DNA from 2 places in the Streptomyces sp. NBC_01089 genome. Region 2 is predicted to be linked to the other one. Evidence: riboswitches for the same ligand, from Rfam matches in the RefSeq annotation. Region 2 holds a riboswitch; the other holds the start of a gene.

Region 1 (5,045 bases), 2.8 Mb from region 2:
CTCGAAGCACCCGGTCGACGAAGTCCTCCCGCCCGTCAAGATGTTCAGCAGCGGCCTTCAGCATGTGGCCGCCATGTACGCGGGAGTTGTCGCCCCGCCGATGATCGTGGGCCCCGCCGTGGGGCTCAGCGCGAAGGAGACCTCGTTCCTCGTCGGGGCTGCCCTGTTCACCGCGGGCATCGCCACCCTGTTCCAGACCCTCGGATTCTGGCGGGTCGGTTCCCGTCTGCCGTTCGTCAACGGTGTCTCGTTCGGTGGTGTCAGCCCGATGATCGCCATCGGCAAGGGCCGCGGACACGACGGCATCGCCGTGATCTTCGGCGCGATCATCGTCGCGAGCGTGCTGGGGTTCATACTCGCCCCGTACTTCAGCAAGTTGCTCCGGTTCTTCCCGCCGGTCGTCACCGGCACCGTCATCACCCTCATCGGGGTCTCGCTGCTGCCGGTCGCGTTCGGCTGGGCGCAGGGCACCGAAGGGGCCGCCGACTACGGTTCGATGAAGAACATCGGGATGGCCGCACTCACCCTGGTGATCGTCCTGGCGCTGCGGAAACTGCTCCGCGGCTTCCTCCAGCAGATCGCCATCCTGCTCGGTCTGGTGGTCGGTACGCTCATCGCGATACCGATGGGCATGACCAGCTTCGACGCGATGCGCAACGCCGACCCGATCGGATTCCCGACGCCCTTCCACTTCGGCGCCCCGCAGTTCGAGGTCTCCGCCATCATCTCGATGTGCATCGTGATGCTGGTCTGTATGACCGAGTCGACCGCCGACATGCTGGCGCTCGGCAAGATCGTCGGGCGTCCGGCCGACGAGCGGACCATCGAAGGGGGCCTGCGCGCCGACACCCTGTCCAGCTTCATCAGCCCGTTCTTCAACAGCTTCATGGCGAGCGCCTTCGCCCAGAACATCGGCCTGGTGGCGATGACCAAGGTGCGCAGCCGGTACGTCGTGGCTACCGGCGGCGGGATCCTGATCCTGCTCGGTCTCTGTCCGATGGCAGCGGCCGCGATCGCCCTCGTACCGCTGCCGGTCCTGGGTGGTGCCGGGGTCGTGCTCTTCGGCTCGGTCGCCGCCAGCGGCGTCCAGACGCTGGGCGGCGCGGCCATGGAGAAGGGTGAGAACGCCCTGATCGTCGCCGCCTCGCTCGGTATCGGCCTGATCCCGATCGCGGCGCCGAACTTCTACCACGCGTTCCCGAAGAACGTCCTGGTGGTGCTCGACTCGGGCATATCCACCGGGTGTGTGGTGGCCATCGTGCTCAACCTGGCCTTCAACCACCTGGGGCGCAGGAAGGACGCCGGAGCCCCGGAGGGCCCTGAGGAACCGGCCGCCGAGGACAACGCGACACAGCAGGCAGTCGCCAAGGCGGCCGCCGCGCTGCACTGACGGTGGCGCGTGCCCGCCCAGGGCGTGAGTGACCGAGGCATGACATACGGGGCGCGTTCCGCACCACTGGTGCAGAACGCGCCCCGCCTGTCGGCAGCGGCAGCCCGGTCAGCCGATGCTGTACGGGTCCCCGTAGACCTTCCAGTTGAGCGGTGTGTGCAGGTCGAGGTTGCCGTTCTTCAGGAAGACGCGCTGCTCGGTGTCGACCCGGCTGGTGTCGCTGTGGGCCTCCTCCTGCTGCATCGCCCAGACGCGGGCGTCGAGGAAGGCGTTGAGATACGTGGTCTCGTCGCCGCCCTGGGCCGGGGTCTTGGCCTTGGCCAGCGCCCTCTTGCGGATGGAGCCGAAGCTGGTCTTGTCGTCGCCGTCACCGTGCATGACGATGGCGTCGTAGTACGCGAACTGGCCCAGGACACCGATGCCGTCCGTCTTGCCCTGCTTGACGGCCGGGTCGAAGTACACCCGGTCGCGCTCGTCGTTCTGCGCGGTCTGGAACGCGGTGTCCTTGGCCGCGGTCTTCCAGGCGCTCTCGAAGGCCGAGCCGAGCCCCGAGTGCGAGTCACTGCCGTTGACCTTCTCCAGCGCGGGGAGGTATTTGGCGAGCGGGTTGCCCGGCTCCCGGTCGGTGTAGAGCTTCACCAGGTCCAGCATGTCGCCGGTGCCCGAGCAGAACCCGATGATGCCGGCGGTGTAGCCGCGGCCGTCTCCTATGTCCTCGATGTACTTGTACTGGGCCTTCCAGTCCAGCGAGGAGTTCTCGGCGCTGGAGACCAGCTTCATGGCGATCTCCTTCTTCGCCGGGTCGTCGAGTCCGGTCGCGGCGGCGGCCACCTGCTGAGAGCTGTGCGAACTCACCGGCTGCGCAGGGGCGTTGGCGGCGTGGGCGGTGGCCGGTACGGCTACCAGGGCCAGCCCGAGCACGGTGCGCGTGATGATCCTCTTGCTGCGTCCAGCGGTGGTGCGGTGGGGGGCTTTCACCGGTCCTCCAAGGGGGAGTTGGTGCGTCGGTGTTCTGTTAGGAAGCTTTCCTATCAGCTGCCCGGAGGGTCGTACACCCCTGAGGACAGGGGAGTTGAGCGAATCGTGTGCGATCAGGTTCGATCCGGTCAGGGGGAATAGCGGGTTTTGCCCTGATGTGACTCTAGGTGGCCAAGTCGCTTCCGTACGCGACGTGGCGTAGGGGCCGTGCCGCGCGCTGTAGCGTCTGCGGTATGGACGATCACTCAGCGGCCGACGATCACTCCGTGGTCGATGTCGGCGACGTACGGCTCGCATACCGCGCCTGGGGCGACCCCTTCGGCGCGCCTGTGGTGCTGCTGCACGGGCTCGGCGGCTCGTCCGCGACCTGGGAGGAGACCGGCCGGGCGCTCGGCGCCGAGTGGCGGGTGTACGCCCTGGACCTGCGCGGACACGGAGAGAGCGACTGGCCGGACGAGTACTCGTTCGAGCTCATGCGCGACGACGTCCTGGGGTTCCTCGACGAACTGGAACTGGAGCGCGTCGGGGTCGTCGGCCACTCCATGGGCGGTGTCGTCGCCTATCTGCTCGCCCAGGAGCACGCGGACCGGGTGGAGCGGCTCGTCCTCGAGGAGACTCCGCCGCCGTACCCCAGGGAGATGGCCGAACCCGCGAGTCCCGAAGGGCCGGTCGACTACGACTGGAACGTGGTGCCCGCCATCAGGAACGAGATCGGGCGCCCCAGCCCCGAGTGGGCCGAGCGGCTCGGCGAGATCGTCGCCCCGACGCTGATCGTCACCGGCGGCCCGGACAGCTCCATGCCGCAGGGGCGGATCCCCGACATGGCGGCGGGGATCCCCGACTCCAGGGTCATCACGATCCCGGTCGGCCACACCGTGCACGCCCTGGAGCCCGCACAGTTCTCGGCAGCGGTCAGCGACTTCTTCACCAGCTGAGCCGCGCGCGGCCGCCCACCCTCACCGCGGACGGCGTGACGCCGCGCGTTAGCCTTGCAGCGTAACGGACACGGGGTGCCCCGCCCAGGGGCTGAGATCACACCCGCCGAACCTGAACCAGTTAGTACTGGCGGAGGGATGTCGCTCATGTCATTGCCACCTGCTCCCAGCAGCACACCGGCCACCGGACCGCAGTCCGTCTTCGACGGCCGGATGCCCGCCGAGCCCGGCGACCTGCGGATCGAGGCCCGCGGGATCGCGCCGGTGCCCGGCCACCACCGCTACGGCGGCCCTGGGCGGCTGTTCACCGTGTGGTTCGCCCCGAACCTGACCATGACCGGGGTCTTCACCGGCACCGTCGGTATCGCCCTCGGCCTCGACCTGCCCACCGCGCTGGCCGCCGTGGTGCTGGGCACCCTGCTCGGCGCCGTGCCCACCGCGTACCTCGGGACCTGGGGCAGCCGCACCGGTGCGGGCCAACTGCCCCTGGCCCGGCTCGCGTTCGGCCGGTCCGTCACGGTGCCCGGCCTGCTGCAGTGGCTGTCGTCGGTGGCCTGGGACGCGCTCATCGGACTGTTCGGCGGGGACGCGCTGGCCCGGCTCTGCGGCTGGCCGTTCTGGCTCGGCGTGCTGCTGATGATGCTGGGGCAGGGGTCGCTCGGCGTACTGGGCTATGAGGCGATCCACCGGCTGCAGAAGCTGATGACCTTCGTACTCGCCGCCGCTTTCGTCGCCCTGGCCTTCAGGCTGCCGGACAGCGTCCACACCGCGGCAGGCAGCGCACACGGCGCCGACCGCGCCGGCGCGTTCATCCTGACCAGCACCATCGCGCTCAGCCTCGCGCTGTCGTGGGCTCCGTACGCCAGCGACTTCAGCCGCTATCTGCCGCAGAACACCTCCCGCCCGCGCATGTTCTGGTACACGCTCCTCGGCGTCAGCGTCTCCTTCGTGGCCGTGCAGTCGCTCGGGCTGTGGGGGGCCGCCGTCTTCACCGACCAGACCGCCCGGGGTGTCGACCGGCTGCTGGGCGGCGGTGTGCTCGGCGCGCTGGGGCTGCTGGCCGTGGCGCTGGCCGCCCTCTGCAGCAACGCCATGAACGACTACAGCGGCTCACTGGCCCTGCAGACCATCGGGCTGCGCGTTCCGCGCCCGGTCGCGGCCGCGATCGCCGCCGTACTCGGTTTCCCGCTGGTGCTGTGGATGCACGCCGCCGACACCACCGCGCGCTTCCAGAACGTCCTGCTCTTCGTCGGCTACTGGATCCCCGGCTTCGTCGCCGTCGTCGCTGTCGACTGGTTCGCCCGGGGCCGCAGGGGCGAACCGGTCGACCCGACCACGGAGAGCGTCCGTACGCGGTCCGGCCGGCCCGCCCTGGTGGCGTTCTGCGCCGCGTTCGCCGCGGCGGTGCCGTTCATGAACACCGGCCTCTACACCGGCCCGGTGGCTTCCGCACTGCACGGCGCCGACCTCGCCTATTACGTGGCCTTCCTGACCGCGCTCGTCGTCTACGCACCCCTCAGGCTGCGCCGCCACCGGACCCCGCACAGCACCTAAGGCTTCCAGTCCGGGCTGCGCCCGCTGAGTCCGATCACCCGGTCGACGAAGGGGGCGTCCCGCGCGACCTCGACGGCCGGGCCGAAGGCCGGAGCGCGTGTCGGGCTGTCCGGCTGCCCGAGCAGCGCGTACGAGACACCCAGGCTCGCCGGGTCCGGGGCGTACCGCTGCCCGGTCGCGCGGGCCAG
Region 2 (5,045 bases):
CTACTGCGGGGTAGGGACATGCGCGAATCGGTCCAGGCAGAGGTCATGATGAGCTTCCTCGTCTCCGAGGAGCTCTCCTTCCGCATTCCGGTGGAGCTCTGCTACGAGGTGAGTGATCCGTACGCGGTGCGGATGACCTTCCACCTTCCCGGGGACGAGCCGGTGACCTGGACGTTCGGTCGCGAGCTGCTCCTCGACGGGATCAACGCCCCGACGGGGGACGGCGATGTGCACATCTCGCCCAGCGATCCGTCGGGTCTCGCCGATGTCCATCTGCGTCTCCAGGTCGGGGCGGACCGCGCGCTGTTCCGGGCGGGCAGCGCCCCGCTGATCGCTTTCCTGGACCGCACCGACAAGATCGTCCCGCTCGGCGAGGAGCGCAGCCTGGGCGACTTCGACGGACATCTGGAAGCGGCACTCGGCCGGATCCTCGCGGAGGAGAACGCGGGCTGAGGCCGCGAGCCGAACCGGTGCTACGCGCACGGGCTGCGGAAGGGAGACCGGACCTCTCAGTGCTTGCGGCGGCGGCCCCCGCCGCTCCGCGCGATGCCCCCTCCGGGGAGCGCCCACCCCGTCCCGCGGGCCGGGCGGCCGGCCCCGTGGTCCGCACGGTCGGCCGAGACCACGAGCGCGGCGAGCGCTGTGGTCACCGGCACCGATGCGACCAGGCCGATCGACCCCACCAGGGTCCGTACGATCTCCTCCGCGACCAGCTCGGAGTTGGCCACCGTGCCCACGCTGCTCTGCGCGATGGAGAAGAGCAGCAACAGGGGCAGCGCCGCACCCGCGTAGGCCAGAACGAGCGTGTTGACGACGGACGCGATGTGGTCGCGGCCGATCCGGATACCGGCCCGGTAGAGCCCGCGCGCCCCCATCGTGGGGTCCGCCTGGTGCAGTTCCCAGACGGCCGACGTCTGGGTGACCGTCACATCGTCCAGCACCCCGAGCGATCCGATGATGACGCTCGCCAGCAGCAGCCCGCTCATGTCGATGTGCGGATAGAGGCCATGGATCAGCCCGGTGCTGTCATCGGTGTTCCCGGTCAGGCTCGCCCAGCCGATGAAGAGGGAACCGAGCAGCCCGATCAGCATCAGTGAGACCAGCGTGCCGATGACGGCGACCGAGGTCCGCGCCGTCAGACCGTGGCAGGTGTAGAGCGCGATCAGCATGATGGCGCTCGCCCCGATCACAGCCACGACCAGCGGATTCGACCCGTGCAGGATCGCGGGCAGGATGAAGAGCGTCAGTACCGCGAAGCTGACGGCCAGCGCGACCAGCGCCATCAGCCCGCGCAGCCGGCCCACGGCGACGACCACCAGCGCGAAGATCCCGGCGAGCAGCGCCATCGGGAACTTCCGGTCCACGTCGGACACCGAGTACTGCAGATCATGGGGCGCGTCCGGGGCGTACGCCACGATCACGCCCTGCCCCTGGTGCAGTTGGCGCGGGGAATCCGGCTGGACGATCTCGGTGAAGGTGCGGCCCTTGTCCTTGCCGCTGGTCACCTCGATCTTCGCCTTCTTGCACCCGGTGTTCTGCGCGGCCTCCGTACCGGCACCGGTCCGCTGCCCCGCCGTGCCCTCACCACCGCTCGAACCCGCGCCCCCGCCGGTGCCCCCGTCCGCGCCCCCGCCGGCCGACGACTGGCCGCCCTGTACGTCCTTGCAGTTCACCGCAGCCATCGCCACTACTTCGCCCTGCTGCGTCTGCCGGTCGAACCCGACACCACTGCGGTCATGATGCGGCGCGCCACCCGGCCAGAAGACCGCAAGACCGACAACAACCGCCGCCGCGAAGGGAATCAGCACCGCTGCGATGACCTTGCGCAGATGCTGGGACACGGGCGCGGCGGGGCCGTGACCGTGCGTATGGCTGTGCCCGCCGGGGGGCGGTTCCGGGAGTGGTGTCACCGCCAGATCATCGCAAGAACGGGGAGGCCCTCTGTTCAGTCCGCGGTCCTTGGCGTTAGCGTGGGGGCACCTTTGCACACGCGGGAGCTCGGAGCACCGGGCTGAGAGGGCGCTGACCAGCAATCTGCTGAGAGCTGCGCCGACCGCCGAACCTGTTACCGGGTAATGCCGGCGTAGGGAGTAGGTCTCATGACCACAGTGGATGCACGCACGCCTGCCACCGACCAGGACGAGCGCAAGCCGGGCTGGCACAAGGGATATGTCGCGGGCCCCGAGGGCTCGCGCGCGGATCTCCGGGTGCCCGTCAGGCAGGTGCACCTCACCAATGGGCAGGACGTGACGCTGTACGACACGTCAGGCCCGTACACCGACCCCACCGTCGAGACCGATGTACGGCGCGGGCTCGCCCCGCTCCGGGAGAACTGGATCATCGGCCGCGGCGACACCGAGGAGTACGCGGGCCGCCCGGCCCGCCCCGAGGACGACGGGATCAAGCACACCTCACCGCGCGGGGGGCTCCGTAACCTCGACGCGGTCTTCCCCGGCCGCCCCCGCCAGCCCCGCAGGGGGCGTGAGGGGCGCGCGGTGAGCCAGCTCGCGTACGCCGTGCGCGGGGAGATCACCCCGGAGATGGAGTACGTCGCGATCCGGGAGAACGTCTCTCCCGAGGTCGTACGGGAGGAGATCGCCGCGGGCCGGGCGGTCCTGCCGGCCAACGTGAACCACCCGGAGATCGAGCCGATGATCATCGGGAAGCGGTTCCTGGTGAAGGTCAACGCCAACATCGGCAACTCCGCGGTCACTTCCTCCATCGAGGAGGAGGTGGACAAGATGACCTGGGCCACCAAATGGGGCGCGGACACGGTCATGGACCTGTCCACCGGGCGCAATATCCACACCACCCGCGAGTGGGTGCTGCGCAACTCCCCCGTCCCGATCGGCACGGTCCCGCTCTACCAGGCCCTGGAGAAGGTCGACGGCCAGGCCGAGGAGCTGACCTGGGAGATCTACAAGGACACCGTCATCGAGCAGGCCGAACAGGGCGTCGACTACATGACGGTGCACGCGGGGGTGCTGCTGAGGTACGTGCCGCTCACCGCGCGCCGCAAGACCGGGATCGTCTCGCGCGGCGGCTCGATCATGGCCGCCTGGTGCCTGGCGCACCACAAGGAGTCGTTCCTGTACGAGCACTTCGAAGAGCTCTCCGACATCCTGGCCTCCTACGACGTGACCTACTCACTGGGTGACGGGCTGCGGCCGGGGTCGATCGCGGACGCCAACGACGAGGCGCAGTTCGCGGAGTTGCGCACCCTCGGGGAACTCAACACGATCGCCAAACGTCATGGTGTACAGACGATGATCGAAGGTCCCGGTCACGTCCCGATGCACAAGATCAAGGAGAACATCGACCTCCAGCAGGAGATCTGCGAGGAGGCCCCCTTCTATACGCTCGGCCCGCTCACCACGGACGTGGCCCCGGCGTATGACCACATCACCTCCGGCATCGGGGCGGCGATGATCGCATGGTGGGGTACGGCCATGCTCTGCTACGTCACGCCCAAGGAACATCTGGGCCTGCCCAACCGGGACGACGTGAAGACCGGCGTGATCACGTACAAGATCGCTGCGCATGCGGCGGATCTCGCCAAGGGGCACCAGGACGCGCAGAAGTGGGACGACGCGCTCTCGGACGCACGCTTCGAGTTCCGCTGGGAGGACCAGTTCAATCTCGCTCTCGACCCCGACACGGCAAGGGAGTTCCATGACGAGACGCTGCCGGCCGAGCCGGCGAAGACCGCGCATTTCTGTTCCATGTGCGGGCCGAAGTTCTGCTCGATGAAGATCTCCCAGGACATCCGCCGTGAACACGGCGGAAGCCAGGAGGAGATCGAGTCGGGGATGGCGGCGAAGTCGAAGGAGTTCGCGGCGAGCGGCAACAGGGTGTATCTGCCGATCGCCGACTGAGCACGCCGGCTGTACCTCCACGGGTGTCCCCGGTGCTACTCCGGTGGGTGGTCGGGGCCGCCGAAGTCCGGGCTGGTGAAGTCCGGGCTGGTGAAGCTGGGGCGCTCGTGGTCCGCCGTCTCGTTCTCGTCAGGACTGGCGAAATCGGGGCGGCTGTAGCCGAGGCTCGGGATACGGCCCGCCGAGCGGTAGGGGGCGGGGGCGGCTGGGTCCACGCTCGGGTCGGCCAGTGCCGCGCTCAGGAACGGGACGATGCCCCGTTCCACCAGGGCGTGGCGCCAGGCGTCCCGGGCGCGGGCGACCTCTTCGGAGAGTTCGCCGCCCCCTTCCTCGGCCTCGGGGTGCACCTCGGTCGAGCCGTTGCGCAGCGCCGTCAGGAGGAGGCCGATCGCCGCTGCCAGGATGGCCGCGGCGGTGAGGGCCGCGAAGAACCAGCCCGCGGTGACCATGGTGTTGCCGAAGGCGGGCGCCGGATTGAGCGCCTTGAGTATGTAGCCCACCAGCAGGAAGATCACGGCGGCGGTGCCTGCCAGCACCGGAGCCAGTACGGCCAGAACGGCGGCCAGCCCCGCGCCTGTGCGCGGGCCGCCTCTGACGGGGGCGAGGACCGAGGCGTCCATCGAGTCCGGTGCGGGCGTGCGCAGTTCGGCGCGCACCTTCACGAAGTGCTCGTACTCGGCAGCCGCGGCCGCGGTGACCAGGCTGTCGGCGTCGAGCACCATGGTGCGGAGCTGCTCGCTGTTGAGCCGCTGCCCCAGGTCGGCCAGATCCGGCCGGTCGGGCGCGGTGCGCAGCGCGTCGTCGAGGAGCCGCTCGAACTCCGGGCGGTCCTCTGTCAGCAGGTGCGAAGCGCTGTTCATGTGCATCCCCCGATGCTCCGTCGGGCCGTACCACCTGCGTTCTGACGGGTAGTCGGACGTAAACGGAGGAGAGCCTGCTACGGATAACCCGATGGTAGAGCTGTTATGGCACGGGGTAACAGAGGGTTTCCGGAAATCGCCTTCGCGTGCGCTGTATCAGTCGGCCAGCGGCAGCTGCACCACGAGCAGCTTTCCGGCCATGGTCACACCGCCGTCCATGGCGACGGCGAGCCCGTCCGCGTACACATGCGGGCCTTCGATGACGGTACGCGGACCGTCGTCGCCGTCCTCGCCCCCGACCTCGCCCAGC

What was found. A riboswitch is a leader RNA that binds a small molecule or an ion and turns the genes downstream of it on or off. The one in region 2 is predicted to bind thiamine pyrophosphate.
Region 1: it holds a riboswitch for thiamine pyrophosphate, as region 2 does, so the genes downstream of both, OG510_RS06335 (purine-cytosine permease family protein) here and thiC (phosphomethylpyrimidine synthase ThiC) in region 2, are expected to answer to the same signal.

Annotation. Positions count from the first base shown of each region.
Region 1 covers NZ_CP108660.1:1,423,410-1,428,454, reverse strand. The annotation lists gene OG510_RS06350 (nucleobase:cation symporter-2 family protein) at 1-1,390, shown strand, start outside; gene OG510_RS06345 (chitosanase) at 1,499-2,368, opposite strand; gene OG510_RS06340 (alpha/beta fold hydrolase) at 2,602-3,303, shown strand; TPP riboswitch at 3,365-3,459, shown strand; gene OG510_RS06335 (purine-cytosine permease family protein) at 3,451-4,857, shown strand; gene OG510_RS06330 (TIGR03086 family metal-binding protein) at 4,854-5,045, opposite strand, start outside.
Region 2 covers NZ_CP108660.1:4,231,993-4,237,037, forward strand. The annotation lists gene OG510_RS18770 (SsgA family sporulation/cell division regulator) at 19-453, shown strand; gene OG510_RS18775 (YibE/F family protein) at 510-1,916, opposite strand; TPP riboswitch at 1,981-2,107, shown strand; gene thiC (phosphomethylpyrimidine synthase ThiC) at 2,100-3,875, shown strand; gene OG510_RS18785 (hypothetical protein) at 3,911-4,741, opposite strand; gene OG510_RS18790 (metallophosphoesterase) at 4,892-5,045, opposite strand, start outside.